DNA from 2 places in the Sinorhizobium garamanticum genome. Region 1 is predicted to be linked to the other one. Evidence: predicted binding sites of a transcription regulator. Region 1 holds the regulator's gene; the other holds the start of a gene.
The links. The regulator PhoB, encoded in region 1, activates phosphate uptake and scavenging genes when phosphate is short. The targets are predictions, from matches to a motif close to TGTCATNNANCTGTCAT.

Region 1 (7,203 bases):
ATGTATCGTGCCCTGACTCGCGACATCGAGGTCACGGTTGAGCCGTACTATCTGGAAGAACAGTCCGATCCAGACGACAGCCGTTATGTCTGGGGCTATCGCATTGTGATATCGAACCATTCCGACATCACGGTTCGCCTGATGACCCGTTACTGGCACATTACCGACGAGAACGGCCAGGTGGACGAAGTGAGTGGCCCCGGCGTGATCGGCGAGCAGCCTTTGCTCAATCCCGGCGACACTTACGAATATTCCTCCGGTTGCCCGCTGGATACACCGTCGGGCGTTATGTTCGGCCACTACAGCATGGAGGCCGAGGACGGGGAGACCTTCAATGTGGCGATCCCCGCCTTCTCGCTTGATTCACCCGGGCTGGTCCGCACCCTGAACTGAGGGGTGCGGCGCCGCAGGAGTATCAGTCGAGGCGCCTCACTGGGAGCGCACCTCGCTGGCCTCGAAACGATAGGTGGTTGAGCAAAACTCGCACGTCACCTTGATCACGCCGTCCTCGATGCTGCTCTCTATATCCTCGCGGTCGAGCCCGGCCAATACCGCCCGGATCTTCTCGCGCGAACAGCTGCAGCGATCAAAGACCGCTTGCGGCTGATAGACGCGGACGCCGCGTTCGTGGAACAGCCGATAGAGCAGCCTTTCCGTCCCGACGGTCGGGTCGGTCAGTTCGTCGGTATCGATCGTTTCGACCATCACCTTGGCTTCCGACCACAGATCGTCCTCTTCGAAGAGGTAGAGAGCCTCCCCTTCGTCGCCATCGCCGCCCGGAAGGTCCGGCTGGCGCATGCGTTCAGCGGCGTCCGGCAGGAACTGGGCAACCATGCCGCCGGCGCGCCAGCGGTGCCGGGGCTTGCCGTCTTCGTCGCGATCGAGAAGCTCCGCGACACCAAGGCGCACCTTGGTCGGAATCTGCTCCGACTGGCGGAAATAGGCGCCAGCGATTTCCTCGAGCGTTGCACCGTCGAGTTCGACGATACCCTGGTAGCGCTGCATGTGAGCGCCCTGGTCGATTGTGAAGGCAAGAACCCCCTTGCCGAGGAGCTCATGGGGCTGTGTGCGCCCACCCTCTTCGGCGGCAGCCAGCGCCTCCTCGCTATAACGGGCATAGGCGCGGACCCGATCCGGCGTCGAAAAATCCGCGACGACAAGATCGACCGCACCATCGCCCTGCGTCTGAACGATCAGCTTGCCCTCGAACTTCAGCGACGTGCCGAGCAGTACCGTCAGCACCACTGTCTCAGCGACCAGACGAGCCACCGGCAGCGGATAATTATGCCGCTCCAAGATGGCATCGAGCATCGGTCCCAGCTGCACGGCACGCCCGCGCACATCGAGCCCCTCGACGTGGAAAGGCACGACATGGTCGTCACCGGCAAAATCGAACTCGCCAAGCCCCCGCACTGTTTCTGTCATGTCTTGCTCCTTGCATCGCGGGTGAAGCGGCATGGAGACATCGATATTCCCCGGCGCAGCCTGCCCGTCATTTCATTTGACCCTGTCGCGAACGAACTTGTCCAGAAGGTTATGCATTCCGTCAGGCGCGGCATGCGCCCGCAATGCACGATGACTGATGGGCGGCCACTGTCCGGTAGCAAAAATCGGAGCCGCCCGCATGCCGCCTAGATTGTGTCTCAGCTCGACAAATTCAATAGGCTTTTCATGCGCTGCCGGCCCCGGGGTCCTCGCCGAGGTCTCGCCCGTATCTACAACGGCGGTCCGCCCTACAGCATGTTTCCCTAACTCGTAGCCGATTTAAGGACAAAACCGTGCAGTAATTCAAAGTACCACAGCGTCTTTGCGCGTCTGATAAGACGCGCAAAGCTGTTGTGTCAACGCGGAACGCCGCCGAAAGGTCTGTGCCGCTGTCGTTAGACGACGCCCATGCACCAGGCAAGGATCGATTTCTGCGCGTGCAGCCGGTTTTCCGCCTCATCGAAGACGACCGATTGCGGGCCGTCGATGACCTCATCCGTGACCTCTTCGCCCCGGTGCGCCGGCAGGCAGTGCATGAACAATGCGTCCGGGGCGGCATGCTTCATCAAGGCCTCGTTGACCTGATACGGCTGGAAAACATTGTGGCCGCGGGCGCGGTGCTCCTGGTTCATCGATACCCAGGTGTCGGTGACGACGCAATCGGCGCCGGCGACGGCCTGCTCGGCCTCATGGCAAAGCAGGATATCGCCGCCATTGTTGCGCGCCCAGTTGAGGAATTTGTCCTGTGGTTCGGACCCGAGCGGCACCGCCATGTTCATGCGATATCCGAAACGCGCGGAGCCTTCGATCAGCGAATGAAGGACGTTGTTGCCATCGCCCGTCCAGGCGATCGTCTTGCCCTTGACTGATCCGCGATGCTCCTCGAACGTCATGATGTCGGCCATGATCTGACAGGGGTGCGTGTCGTCGGTCAGACCATTGATGACCGGCACCGTAGCGTGTTCGGCGAGCTCCATCAGCCGCCGGTGGTCGGTCGTGCGGATCATGATCGCGTCCACATAGCGCGAAAGGACTTTGGCGGTATCGCCGATCGTCTCGGCGCGGCCGAGCTGCATTTCAGTTCCGGAAAGGAACAGGGTTTCGCCACCGAGCTGACGCATGCCGACGTCAAAGGAGACGCGCGTGCGGGTGGAAGGCTTCTCGAAAATCATCGCGAGCATCTTGCCGGCAAGCGGGCGTTCGGCAGTGCCGTCCTTCGTCGCGGTCTTGCGAACGCGGGCGTCGTCAATGATCGTCCTCAGGTCGGCAGTCGCCATCGCCGAGATGTCGAGAAAATGTCTGGTACCTGTCATTGTTCAGAATTCCTGTCGTGAAAGTCGGGCCGTTCAGGCCGCCGCGTCGCCGCTGTTGCTCTTGACCGCCTCGGCGGCGCGCTCAAGCCTCGCAAGCCCTTCTCGGGCCTCGGCGGCGGTAGTGATCAACGGCGGCAGCAGACGCAGCACGTTTTCGCCGGCGGGAACTGCGAGCAGCTTCTCGGCGCGGATTGCTTTCAACAGGTCAGCGGAGGGCACCTTCGCCTTGATGCCGAGCATCAGCCCGTCGCCGCGGATTTCCTCGATCACATTCGGGAAACGATCCTTGAGCGACGCGAGCCCCTGCCGGAAGACAAGAGCGACGTCGCGCACCTGCTCCAGGAATCCGTCGGCGAGAACAACGTCGAGGACCGCGTTTCCGACCGCCATGGCCAGTGGATTGCCGCCATAGGTCGAGCCATGCGTGCCCGTGACCATGCCGGCTGCCGCTTCTTCGGTCGCAAGGCAAGCGCCCAGCGGAAAGCCGCCGCCGATGCCCTTGGCGACCGCCATGATATCCGGCCGGATGCCGGACCATTCATAGGCGAAGAGCTTGCCGGTACGGCCAATGCCGCACTGAACCTCGTCGAGGATCAACAGCAAGCCGAATTCGTCGCAAAGCGCCCGCAACTCCTGCAGAAACTCCTTGCTGGCCGAGCGAATACCGCCCTCCCCCTGGATCGGCTCGATCAGGATCGCCGCCGTCTCATCGTTGATCGCATCCTTGACCGCCGCAATGTCGCCGAAAGGAACTTGGTAAAAACCCGGTGCCTTTGGTCCGAACCCTTCGATGTACTTCTGCTGGCCACCGGCCGCGATCGTCGCGATCGTGCGGCCATGGAAAGCGCCTTCGAAGGTAATGATATGGAATTTTTCCGGATTCCCCCTGGCGAAATGATAGCGGCGCGCTGTCTTGATGGCGCATTCAAGCGCTTCCGCGCCTGAATTCGTAAAGAACACGCGATCCGCGAAGGTCACGGCCGTCAGCCGGCGCGCCAGGCTTTCCTGTCCCGGAATCTCATAGAGGTTGGAAAGATGCCAGACCTTGTCCGCCTGCGCCTTCAGCGCCTCGACGAGGTGCGGATGGGCATGGCCAAGCGAGTTCACGGCAACCCCGGCGGCAAAATCGAGATAGCGCGAGCCGTCCTCGGCAATGAGCCAGACGCCCTCGCCTCGCTCGAAACGCAACGGCGCACGCATATAGGTGTCGTAGAGCGGCGTTGTTGCGGCCATGGCGAACTTCTCCTTCCGTCCTGGTGGCATCGATATCGGGCGATCGTGTCCGATAAAAATCAAAAATGCCGCCTTTCGGCGGCGCAGGCACTATTCCCATTTCGCACTGCAATGTCAACAAAACCAAGGCTTGCAGCGAGCTCGGGCGCACGGATTCCGACGTGCGAAAAAACATCCGGCGGGGGCTTGCAAAAATGCAACGGCCAGCCAGCAAGTTGGGGAAAACCCCAAAATCGATTCGGCGCGAATCCCGCGACTCTTGCCACGGAGTCACCCTGCCAGTAGGTTAATATTCAATTACTAGACGCATGCGGCGGACCTAGTCACCAAAAGAGTTATCGCGTTGCAGCTCCGGAGTTTTTCCGGAGCTTGGTGATGGATTCTGCCATCCAACGCCGAGAACGGAGAGTGCAGAAATGAACTGGACTGACGAGCGGGTGGAGAAACTGAAGAAGCTGTGGTCCGAAGGCCTGAGCGCCAGCCAGATCGCGGCACAATTGGGTGGTGTCAGCCGTAACGCCGTCATCGGCAAGGTTCACCGGCTGAGCCTGCCGGGGCGGGCCAAGGCCGGCGGCACGACCAATGCCGCCCGCCCGAAGCGCACAACCTCTGCGCCCCGCGCGCCGAATTATGCCTCGCGCGTCACAACCCGCACCGTCACCCGCACCGCTGGCGCCACCGTGCTCAAGGAAGAGATCGAAGTCGATCTCGTCGCGGAGCAGAACCTCGAACTCGCACCGAACGTCGTCGTTCCGATGTCGCGCCGCCTCGGCCTGACGGAGCTGACGGAACGCACCTGCAAGTGGCCGATCGGCGACCCCTTGAAGGAAGAATTCCATTTCTGCGGCAACGAGTCGCCGGAAGCTTCGCCCTATTGCAGCTATCACACGCGGCTCGCCTATCAGCCTTCCGGCGAGCGCCGGCGCATGCGCTGATCCGCTTGCATGAACGCTACGGAAAAAGGGGCGGTGCCGCCCCTTTTTTTGATGCCTATGAAACGCAGACTCTATCAGCTTTCAAGCGAATAGCCGGCGCCGCGCACGGTGCGTATGACATCGGGCATGTTCGAGAAGTTCAGCGCCTTGCGCAGACGGCCGACATGCACATCCACGGTGCGCTCGTCGACGTAGATGTCATGTCCCCACACGCCGTCGAGAAGCTGTGAACGGGAGAAGACGCGCCCTGGCGAGGACATAAGGAACTCCAGGAGCCGGAACTCCGTCGGTCCGAGCCGGACTTCGCGGCTGCGCCTGTGGACACGGTGCGTCTCGCGATCGAGCTCGATGTCGCCGCAGCGCAACAGCGTCGAAAGCACCTCGGGCTTGGCACGCCTGAGCATTGCCTTCACCCTCGCCATCAGTTCCGGTGTCGAGAACGGCTTGACGACATAGTCGTCGGCGCCGGTGGCGAGGCCACGAACCCGCTCGCTTTCCTCGCCGCGCGCGGTCAGCATGATGATCGGCAGGCGCTCCGTTTCCGGCCTCTGCCGTAGCCGGCGGCAAAGTTCGATGCCGGACACTCCGGGCAGCATCCAGTCGAGGATCAGGAGATCCGGCAACCGCTCCTGAAGGCGAATCTCGGCCTCGTCTCCACGCAATATCGTATCGACGTCGAAACCTTCGGCCTCGAGATTGTAGCGCAGGAGGACGCTCAGCGCCTCCTCGTCCTCGACAACAGCTATCTTCGGCAACATTCGGTCATGCTCCTTCCCACGCGCGGACGCCATCATGCAACCGCGACACAGTATGGGCCGCGACAATCACGGCCGGGATAAGATCAACGCATGCGCAAAGGCATGCGGACGTCGGGCGGGACTAGTCCGTCACCGACCCTAGGGTCGACGTCGTGTCGTCCTTCGGCCGTTCGCCTTGCGGCTGAGCACCCGTCGCCATGTAATAGATCGTTTCGGCGATGTTGGTCGCATGGTCGCCGATACGCTCGATGTTCTTGGCGCAGAAGAGAAGATGCGTGCACGGCGTGATGTTGCGCGGATCTTCCATCATATAGGTCAGCAGTTCGCGGAAAAGCGACGTGTAGATCGCGTCGATCTCTTCATCGCGCTCGCGGATGCTGTTCGCCTTTTCCGGCGAACGGGAGGCATAGACGTCGAGCACTTCCTTGAGCTGAACCAAGGCCAACTCCGCCAGATGCTCCAAGCCGCGCGCAAGCTTGCGCGGAATGCCGGATCCGGCGACCGCGATCACGCGTTTGGCGGTATTCTTGCCGAGGTCGCCGACGCGCTCCAAATCGGCGGCGATCCGGATCGACCCCATGATCTCGCGGAGATCCGACGCCATTGGCTGACGCTTGGCGATGGTGACGATCGCCTTCTCGCCGATCTGACGCTCGGCGTCGTCGAGGATCGCGTCGTCGGAAATCACCTTCTGCGCCAGGGCCAGATCCGAGTTCACCAGCGCCCGGACAGAGTCCGCAACCATCTGCTCGGCAAGCCCGCCCATCTCGGAGATCCGGCGCGCGAGATATTTCAACTCCTCGTCGAAGGCTGAGGTTATATGTGCATGAGTCATTTTCGTTTCCTCAAGGCGCGCGCTGTTCTGCATGGACCTTCATCAATCGTAAGGGTTGGAAACCGCTTTAGCCGAACCGACCCATAATGTAGTCCTGCGTGCGCTGATCATCCGGATTGGTGAACATCTTGTCGGTGTCGTTCTCCTCGACGAGATTGCCGAGGTGGAACATGGCGGTGCGTTGCGAAACGCGCGCGGCCTGCTGCATCGAATGGGTCACGATGACGATCGTGAAATTCGCGCGCAGCTCGTGAATGAGCTCCTCGACCTTCGCGGTGGCGATCGGATCGAGCGCCGAGCAGGGCTCGTCCATCAGGATCACTTCGGGGCTGACCGCAACGGCACGCGCGATGCAGAGGCGCTGCTGCTGACCGCCGGAGAGGCCGGTGCCCGGCTCTAGCAGCCGATCCTTGACTTCGTTCCACAAGCCAGCCTTCACCAGGCTGTTCTCGACGATCTGATCCAGGTCGGACTTGTTACGCGACAGACCATGGATGCGCGGGCCGTAGGCGATGTTCTCGTAGATCGATTTCGGGAACGGGTTCGGCTTCTGGAACACCATGCCGACGCGAGCCCTGAGTTCGACCACGTCCACGCTCGGATCGTAGATGTCCGACTGGTCGAGCGTGATCTTGCCGGTTACG
Region 2 (7,203 bases), 730 kb from region 1:
GCTTTTCGGCCTGCTGACGGCGCTCGCCTTCGCCATCCTGCCGCTCGGCCGCGCGCGCCGGGTGCCGGCAACGGCGCTTTTCCGGCAACAGGGGTTCGAACCGACCGGCTTTCCGGCCTGGCCCTATCTCGCAGGGGCGCTCGCCTGCCTAGCGGCGCTCGCCGGACTTGCCGTCTGGACGGCCTATGATCGCAGCATTTCGCTGATCTTCCTCGGCGCAATTGCCTTTGCCTTCATCCTGCTGCGCGGCGTGTCCTGGCTCATTTCTTGGCTGGCGCGGCGCAGCCCGCGGGTGAATTCGCCGGCACTGAGATTGGCGATCGGCAATATCCATCGCCCGGGCGCCCTGACGCCGTCAGTGGTGCTGTCGCTAGGTCTCGGTCTCGCCTTGCTCGTGACACTGGCGCTCATCGACGGCAATCTCCGGCGCGAACTCACCGGCGACATGGCCGAGCGGGCGCCGAACTTCTTCTTCGTCGACATCCAGGGCAGCGAGATCGAAGGGTTCCGGTCGCTGCTTTCCCAGGCGATGCCGAAGGGCAAGGTCGTTGAAGTGCCGATGCTGCGCGGGCGCATCGTGGCGTTCAACGGCGAGGACGTGAACAGCCGCAACGTACCGCCCGGCGGGCAATGGGTGCTGCGCGGCGACCGTGGCATCACCTATGCCAAAAATCGGCCGGAAAACTCGACGCTCACCGAAGGCAGCTGGTGGCCCGAGGACTACCAGGGTGAACCGCTGGTCTCATTCTCGGCGGAGGAAGCCCGCGATCTCGGCCTGAAACTCGGCGACACGGTGACCGTCAACGTGCTCGGCCGCAACATCACCGCGAAGATCGTCAATTTCCGCAACGTCGAATGGGAATCACTGTCGATCAACTTCGTCATGGTCTTCTCGCCGAATACCTTTGCCGGCGCGCCGCATGCCTGGCTCGCAACCGTCATCGATCCGGATGCCACGGCCACGGAGGAAGCGGCGGTCTTGAAGTCGGTCACCAATACCTATCCCACGATCACTAGCGTGCGCGTCAAGGATGCGCTCGATATCGTCAATACGCTTCTGGCGCAGCTTGCCACAGCCGTCCGGGCCGCCGCCGCCGTCGCCCTCATCGCGTCGGTTCTCGTTCTTGCTGGGGCGCTTGCCGCTGGCAACCGTGCGCGCATTCACGATGCGGTGGTGTTGAAGACACTGGGTGCCACGCGCGGCACGCTGATCCGCGCCTTCAGCTACGAATACATCATTCTCGGCTTCGCAACCGCCGTGTTCGCGCTGTTCGCCGGGGGTGTCTCCGCCTGGTTCGTCGTCAGCCGCGTGATGACGCTGCCGTCCGACTTCCTTCCGGATGTCGCGGTTGCCACCATCGTCGTCGCGCTCGTCATGACCGTCGGCATCGGACTTGCCGGGACCTGGCGTATTCTCGGCCAGAAAGCCGCTCCGGTGCTGCGCGAATTGTAAGGACGGCAATTTAACCGTAAATCACCCTTGTTTGATGGCCCGGGGCCTGGCTTTGCGCGATTCCGGGCCTTCCGGGTCTTGTGCGCGAAGGCTTTCGACATCATATTTGTCGGCAGGCATGCTGGAGCCCCGCAGCGGCGCCTGGGCGCTTGAACGACAAGCACTTACCGCCCGACACCGTCAATTCAACCGGGGCTTAAATGAGGAAACAATGGCTGATCTGAGAAACTACCAAACCCGAATGTCGCCCGCCGGCGCTCAGGCGGGTGCCGTGATCGATGAAGGCCTTCGCGCTTACATGCTGAAGGTCTACAACCTGATGGCTCTCGGGCTGGCGATAACAGGTGTAGCAGCTTATGGCACCTATGCGCTTGCCGCCTCCAATCCGGCATTCGCCCAGCTCATCTACGTTTCGCCCCTGAAGTGGGTCGTGATGCTGGCGCCGCTGGCGCTGGTGTTCTTCATGAGCTTCCGCATCAATTCGATGAGCGTCTCCGCAGCGCAGACGACGTTCTGGATCTACGCCGCCTTGATGGGGCTCTCGCTGTCCTCGATCTTCCTGGTCTTCACCGGCCAGAGCATCGTGCAGACGTTCTTCGTCACGGCCGCCTCCTTCGGCGCCCTGTCGCTCTACGGCTACACGACGAAAAAGGATCTGTCGGGCTTCGGCACGTTCCTGATCATGGGCCTCTTCGGCCTGATCATCGCGTCGATCGTCAACATCTTCCTGGCGTCTTCGGCGTTCGCCTTCGCGATCTCGGTCATCGGCGTGCTGGTCTTCGCCGGCCTTACCGCCTACGACACGCAGAAGATCAAGGAAATGTACTTCGAGGCCGATGACGTCGCGGTTGCTGGCCGCAAGGCCATCATGGGCGCGCTGACGCTCTATCTCGACTTCATCAACCTGTTCATGTTCCTGCTGCAGTTCCTGGGCAACAGGAACGAGTAGTCAGACGCGCATTCACGGAAAAGGCGGCTTCGGCCGCCTTTTTTGTTGCCACAGCGTCGGCGTCTCTTCGGGCGCAAAGGTCGCTGTAAGACCTTTGAATCGCTACGGGAATTGATGCCAAGTCGACTCCGATTCAAAGAAGCCTAAGTAGAACGGCCTTGATCGCCCCTTCCGATCCATGCGATTTGATCGGGATAAGCCAACATCACGAAGTCCAATGCCTGTCACTATACGCGACGCCGTCGCTGCCGATCTTCCAGCAATTACCGAAATCTATCGCGAGTCCGTTTTAAACGGCGTGGCGACCTACGAGATAACGCCGCCTTCCGAGGCGGAGATGGCAATGCGGTTTTCGACGATAACCGGCAACGGCTATCCCTACATCGTGGCACAAGAGAACCACGGCAGAGCGATCATCGGCTACGCCTATGCTTCCGCGTTCCGCACGCGAACGGCCTATCGGTTCCTGGTGGAGGATTCCATCTACCTCGCGCCGGAGGCCCGAGGCAAAGGCGTCGGCAGGGCCTTGCTCGCGGAGCTGATCAAGCGATGCACCGCGCTTGGCTTCCGCCAGATGGTGGCGGTGATCGGCGGCGCGCACCCGTCATCAATCGCGCTGCATCGCGCGCTCGGCTTCGAGCATCAGGGGTTGATGAAGGCGACCGGTTTCAAGCACGGCCGCTGGCTCGACACGGCGATCATGCAGCTCGCGCTCGGAGACGGAACGGCCACAGACCCGGTCGAAGGCGTCTACCCCGATACCCTCTACCGAAGCTGAGTCACTGCATTTTCTTAAATTGTACTCGATTGAAACATGCAGCAATTCAAAGTGCTGCAGCGTCCTTTACGCGTTTGGATAAGACGCGCGTCGCTGTAGGTCCTCTTGGAGTGGTGGCTTGCCCCTCGCCCCTCTTTCCGTTCGCACGGAGAGCGGACTGAAGGCGCGGCATCACCCTTCGCCCGCCTGCGGGGAGACGGTGCCGGCAGGCGGATGAGGGGCAATTCCAACGGAAATATCGCGTTAGGTCTCGACGAGTTTCAGGACCTTGTCGAACACCTTGAGCACCAGGGCAAGCTCATGGCCACGCTTCAATATCGTGCCATGGGCGTTGAGCACGCTATAGGCACCCTGCTTTGCCGCAAGCTTCGGGTTTTTCTCGATCCGGTAGAGCGGCGTTTCCCCCGATCGCTTGAACACGGAGAATACGGCTCGATCCTTCGTGTGGTCGATCGCATAGTCGCGCCATTCGCCTTCGCCGACCATGCGGCCATAGACCCGCAAAATCTGGTCCAGCTCGCGGCGATGAAATGTAACGGGAGGGGGATTCCTGGCGCTCTTGTATTCGTGAAAGTCGACCACTTGCGATGTGGTCTGGCCCTGGCGACGCGTCTCGCCTTCCGGTAAATCCGGTTGATCAGTCATCAGTATTTCGGCCTTCTGATGTGACAGGACTACGACAGTGTGCCTGACAGGAGCGGAAAAGCAAGTCGGAAGCCGGTGAACAATGCCCGCAATTCTTTCCGTTGCCGCAATTCAGTCAAATCGCCGCCCCAATTCACGGCAAGACTTCCACCGCTGCCGGACAGAGTCGTTGCCACCGTATGTCCGGACAGGTCGTCATGCTGCGGGAGATTACGAACGCAGACATGACCGGTTCGGTCCGGTAACTTCGAACCCTCAGCCCCAGCCCCTCGATGCTGCCGGGCCGAACCACCCCCGACTCAGAAAATCCCCTGTGTCAGAAATCACCGGGTCAAAGCTTGCCCTGCGGGCCGGCAAGAACGGCTGCCGCTCCGACGATGGCCCCCGGCGTTTCCGCGTCCTTCATCGATTGCAGCAGGACGGCGCAGCCACTGTTGCCATTTCCCTCGATCAGGACGGAGGCGGGCAAGGTGAATTCGGCCGGCTTGCCATCCCATATGCCGATCGTCTGTATGTCGCGCACGGCGTGCCAGTAGGCGATCTGCTTGCCGCTGTTTTCGCCTTTCTCGACATCGACGACCTTGGCCCGTTCGAAATAGACGACGACGACATTTGCCTTGCCCTCTCCAGCCCCGACCTTGATCGAGATTCCATCGTCGCCAATCGCCGCGTGGACCGGAACAGCCAGTCCCCGGCCCTCCGCGTTCATCGCGTCCAGCCGGCTCCTGATCGCCTGCAGATTGGCGCCGTTGAGATGATCGCGACCGTTGAGGACAGCCTGGGGCGTATAGACGCCGTTGCGGCCGAGCATGCGGGCATAGGCATATTGCCGTTCGGTATTTTCCTTGGAAGCGAGCGTGTCTGCCCAGCCGAGATAGTTCCAGTAGTCGACGTGATAGGCGAGCGCGACGACGTCACCCTCATCGACGAGCTTCTTGAGCGCAGCATCCGCCGGCGGACAGGAGGAGCAACCTTGGCTGGTGAAGAGCTCGACCACGCCTTTGATTGTCTTCCCGTCGTCCGCCGCAACCGCTCCGCAGCCTGCTCCCAGAATCGCTATCGTCAGGGCGAGACGCCGGATGGTTGTCTTATAGGCGAATGTCATGGCGTCACTTTATGATAGGCAGGCTCGAATGCTGGAATTCATACATACGACGGGCGTTCTTCAACGGAAAGTCACGTTGGAGTGAGTATTTCGCCGCTTACCGGTACGGGGACGTGAAAAAGCCGGGGCACCTTCGATGCCCCGGCTCGCAAGCGGTCTATGGTCAGCAGGCTCAGGCTGCGAGGTCGCGCAGAACCGTCTGCAGGATGCCGCCGTTGTTGACGTAGGTGACTTCGTCAAGCGTGTCGATGCGGCAGATCAGCGGAACTTCCTTGACCGAGCCGTCGCCATAGGTGATCCGGGCTACGCGCCTCTCGCGCGGCTGGACGTTGACGAGATTGTCGATCGTCACGACCTCGTCGCCCTTCAAGCCCAGCGATTCCCAGGTCATGCCCTCCTCGAAGACGAACGGGATGACGCCCATGCCGACGAGGTTCGAACGGTGGATACGCTCGAAGGACTGGGCGATCACCGCCTTGACGCCGAGCAGGTTGGTGCCCTTGGCCGCCCAGTCGCGCGAGGAACCGTTGCCGTATTCGACGCCGGCGAAGATGACGAGCGGAACGCCCTCTTCCTTGTACTTCATGGCGGCGTCGTAGATCGACATCTCCTCCTTCGACGGATAGTGGATGGTGTAGCCGCCTTCCTTGCCGTTCGGGCCGAGCATGTGGTTGCGGATGCGGATGTTGGCGAAGGTGCCGCGCATCATCACCTCATGGTTGCCGCGACGCGTACCGTACTGGTTGAAGTCGGCGACGCCGACGCCATGGCCGAGCAGGTAAGAGCCCGCCGGCGACTGGGCCTTGATCGAACCGGCCGGAGAAATGTGGTCGGTGGTGATCTTGTCACCGAAGAGGCCGAGGACGCGGGCGCCCTTGATGTCGGAAATGCCGGCGCCCTTCTTGCCCATCCCGACGAAGTAAGGCGGGTTCTGGACATAGGTGGAAGCCTCGTCCCAGGCATAGGTCTGCCCGGCCGGCACCTGAACCGCCTGCCAGTTGGCGTCGCCCTTGAACACGTCCGCATATTTCGTCGCGTAGAGTTCGCGGGTGACGTACTTGAAGATGAAGTCCTGGATCTCCTGCGAGGTCGGCCAGATGTCCTTCAAATAGACCGGCTTGCCGTCCTTGTCCTCGCCGATCGGCTCCTTGGTCAGGTCCTTCTGGACCGTGCCGGCGAGCGCATAGGCGACGACGAGCGGCGGCGAGGCGAGGTAGTTCGCCTGGACGTCCGGCGAGATGCGGCCCTCGAAGTTGCGGTTGCCGGAGAGAACGCCGGCGACGATCAGGCCCTTGTCGTTGATCGTCTTCGAGATCGGGCCCCGCAACGGTCCGGAGTTGCCGATGCAGGTGGTGCAGCCGAAGCCGACCAGGTTGAAGCCGAGCTTGTCGAGGTCGGTCTGCAGGCCGGACTTCGCCAGATATTCGGCAACGACCTGCGATCCGGGCGCGAGCGAGGTCTTAACCCACGGCTTGGTCTTCAGGCCCTTGGCGACCGCATTGCGGGCGAGCAGCCCGGCGGCGATCAGTACCGACGGGTTCGAGGTGTTGGTGCAGGAGGTGATGGCCGCGATCGCAACGTCGCCGTGGCCAAGGTCGAAGTCCGAGCCTTCGACCGCGTAGCGGTTAGAAAGCTGGCCGGGCTTCTTGTAGTCGCCTTCGAGGGCGGTCGCGAAGCCGGAGGCGATGTCTTCCAGCGAGATGCGGCCTTCCGGGCGCTTGGGGCCGGCCATCGACGGCACGACGTCACCGAGGTCGAGTTCCAGCGTGTCGGTGAAGACGAGATCTGAGCCGTCGCCTTCGCGCCACATCCCTTGAGCCTTCGAATAGGCCTCGACCAGCGCGATGCGGCTCTCTTCACGGCCGGACATGGTGAGATAATTGATCGTCTCGCGGTCGACCGGGAAGAAGCCGCAGGTCGCGCCGTATTCCGGGCCCATGTTGCCGATCGTCGCACGGTCGGCGAGCGTCATGTTATCGAGACCGCGGCCGAAGAATTCGACGAACTTCGAGACCACGCCCTTCTTGCGCAGCATCTGGACGACCGTCAGCACCAGGTCGGTCGCGGTGACGCCTTCCTTGAGCTTACCGGTGAGCTTGAAGCCGATGACTTCCGGCAGAAGCATGGAGACCGGCTGGCCGAGCATCGCGGCTTCCGCTTCGATACCACCGACACCCCAACCGAGCACGCCGAGGCCGTTGATCATGGTGGTGTGGCTGTCGGTGCCGACGCAGGTGTCCGGATAGGCGGTGACTTCGCCGTTCTCTTCGCGG

Region 2: PZN02_RS06795 (DUF2794 domain-containing protein) is a predicted target of PhoB. The motif match lies at 3,846-3,862, and genes of this name have one in related genera.

The regions. Positions count from the first base shown of each region.
Region 1 is NZ_CP120373.1:725,762-732,964, forward strand. It holds gene apaG (Co2+/Mg2+ efflux protein ApaG) at 1-393, shown strand; gene PZN02_RS03505 (Hsp33 family molecular chaperone) at 430-1,425, opposite strand; gene argF (ornithine carbamoyltransferase) at 1,881-2,798, opposite strand; gene PZN02_RS03515 (aspartate aminotransferase family protein) at 2,832-4,031, opposite strand; gene PZN02_RS03520 (GcrA family cell cycle regulator) at 4,448-4,966, shown strand; gene phoB (phosphate regulon transcriptional regulator PhoB) at 5,041-5,724, opposite strand; gene phoU (phosphate signaling complex protein PhoU) at 5,846-6,559, opposite strand; gene pstB (phosphate ABC transporter ATP-binding protein PstB) at 6,627-7,203, opposite strand, start outside.
Region 2 is NZ_CP120373.1:1,458,639-1,465,841, forward strand. It holds gene PZN02_RS06780 (ABC transporter permease) at 1-1,453, shown strand, start outside; gene PZN02_RS06785 (Bax inhibitor-1/YccA family protein) at 1,665-2,402, shown strand; gene PZN02_RS06790 (GNAT family N-acetyltransferase) at 2,620-3,180, shown strand; gene PZN02_RS06795 (DUF2794 domain-containing protein) at 3,424-3,825, opposite strand; gene PZN02_RS06800 (DUF1223 domain-containing protein) at 4,157-4,930, opposite strand; gene acnA (aconitate hydratase AcnA) at 5,103-7,203, opposite strand, start outside.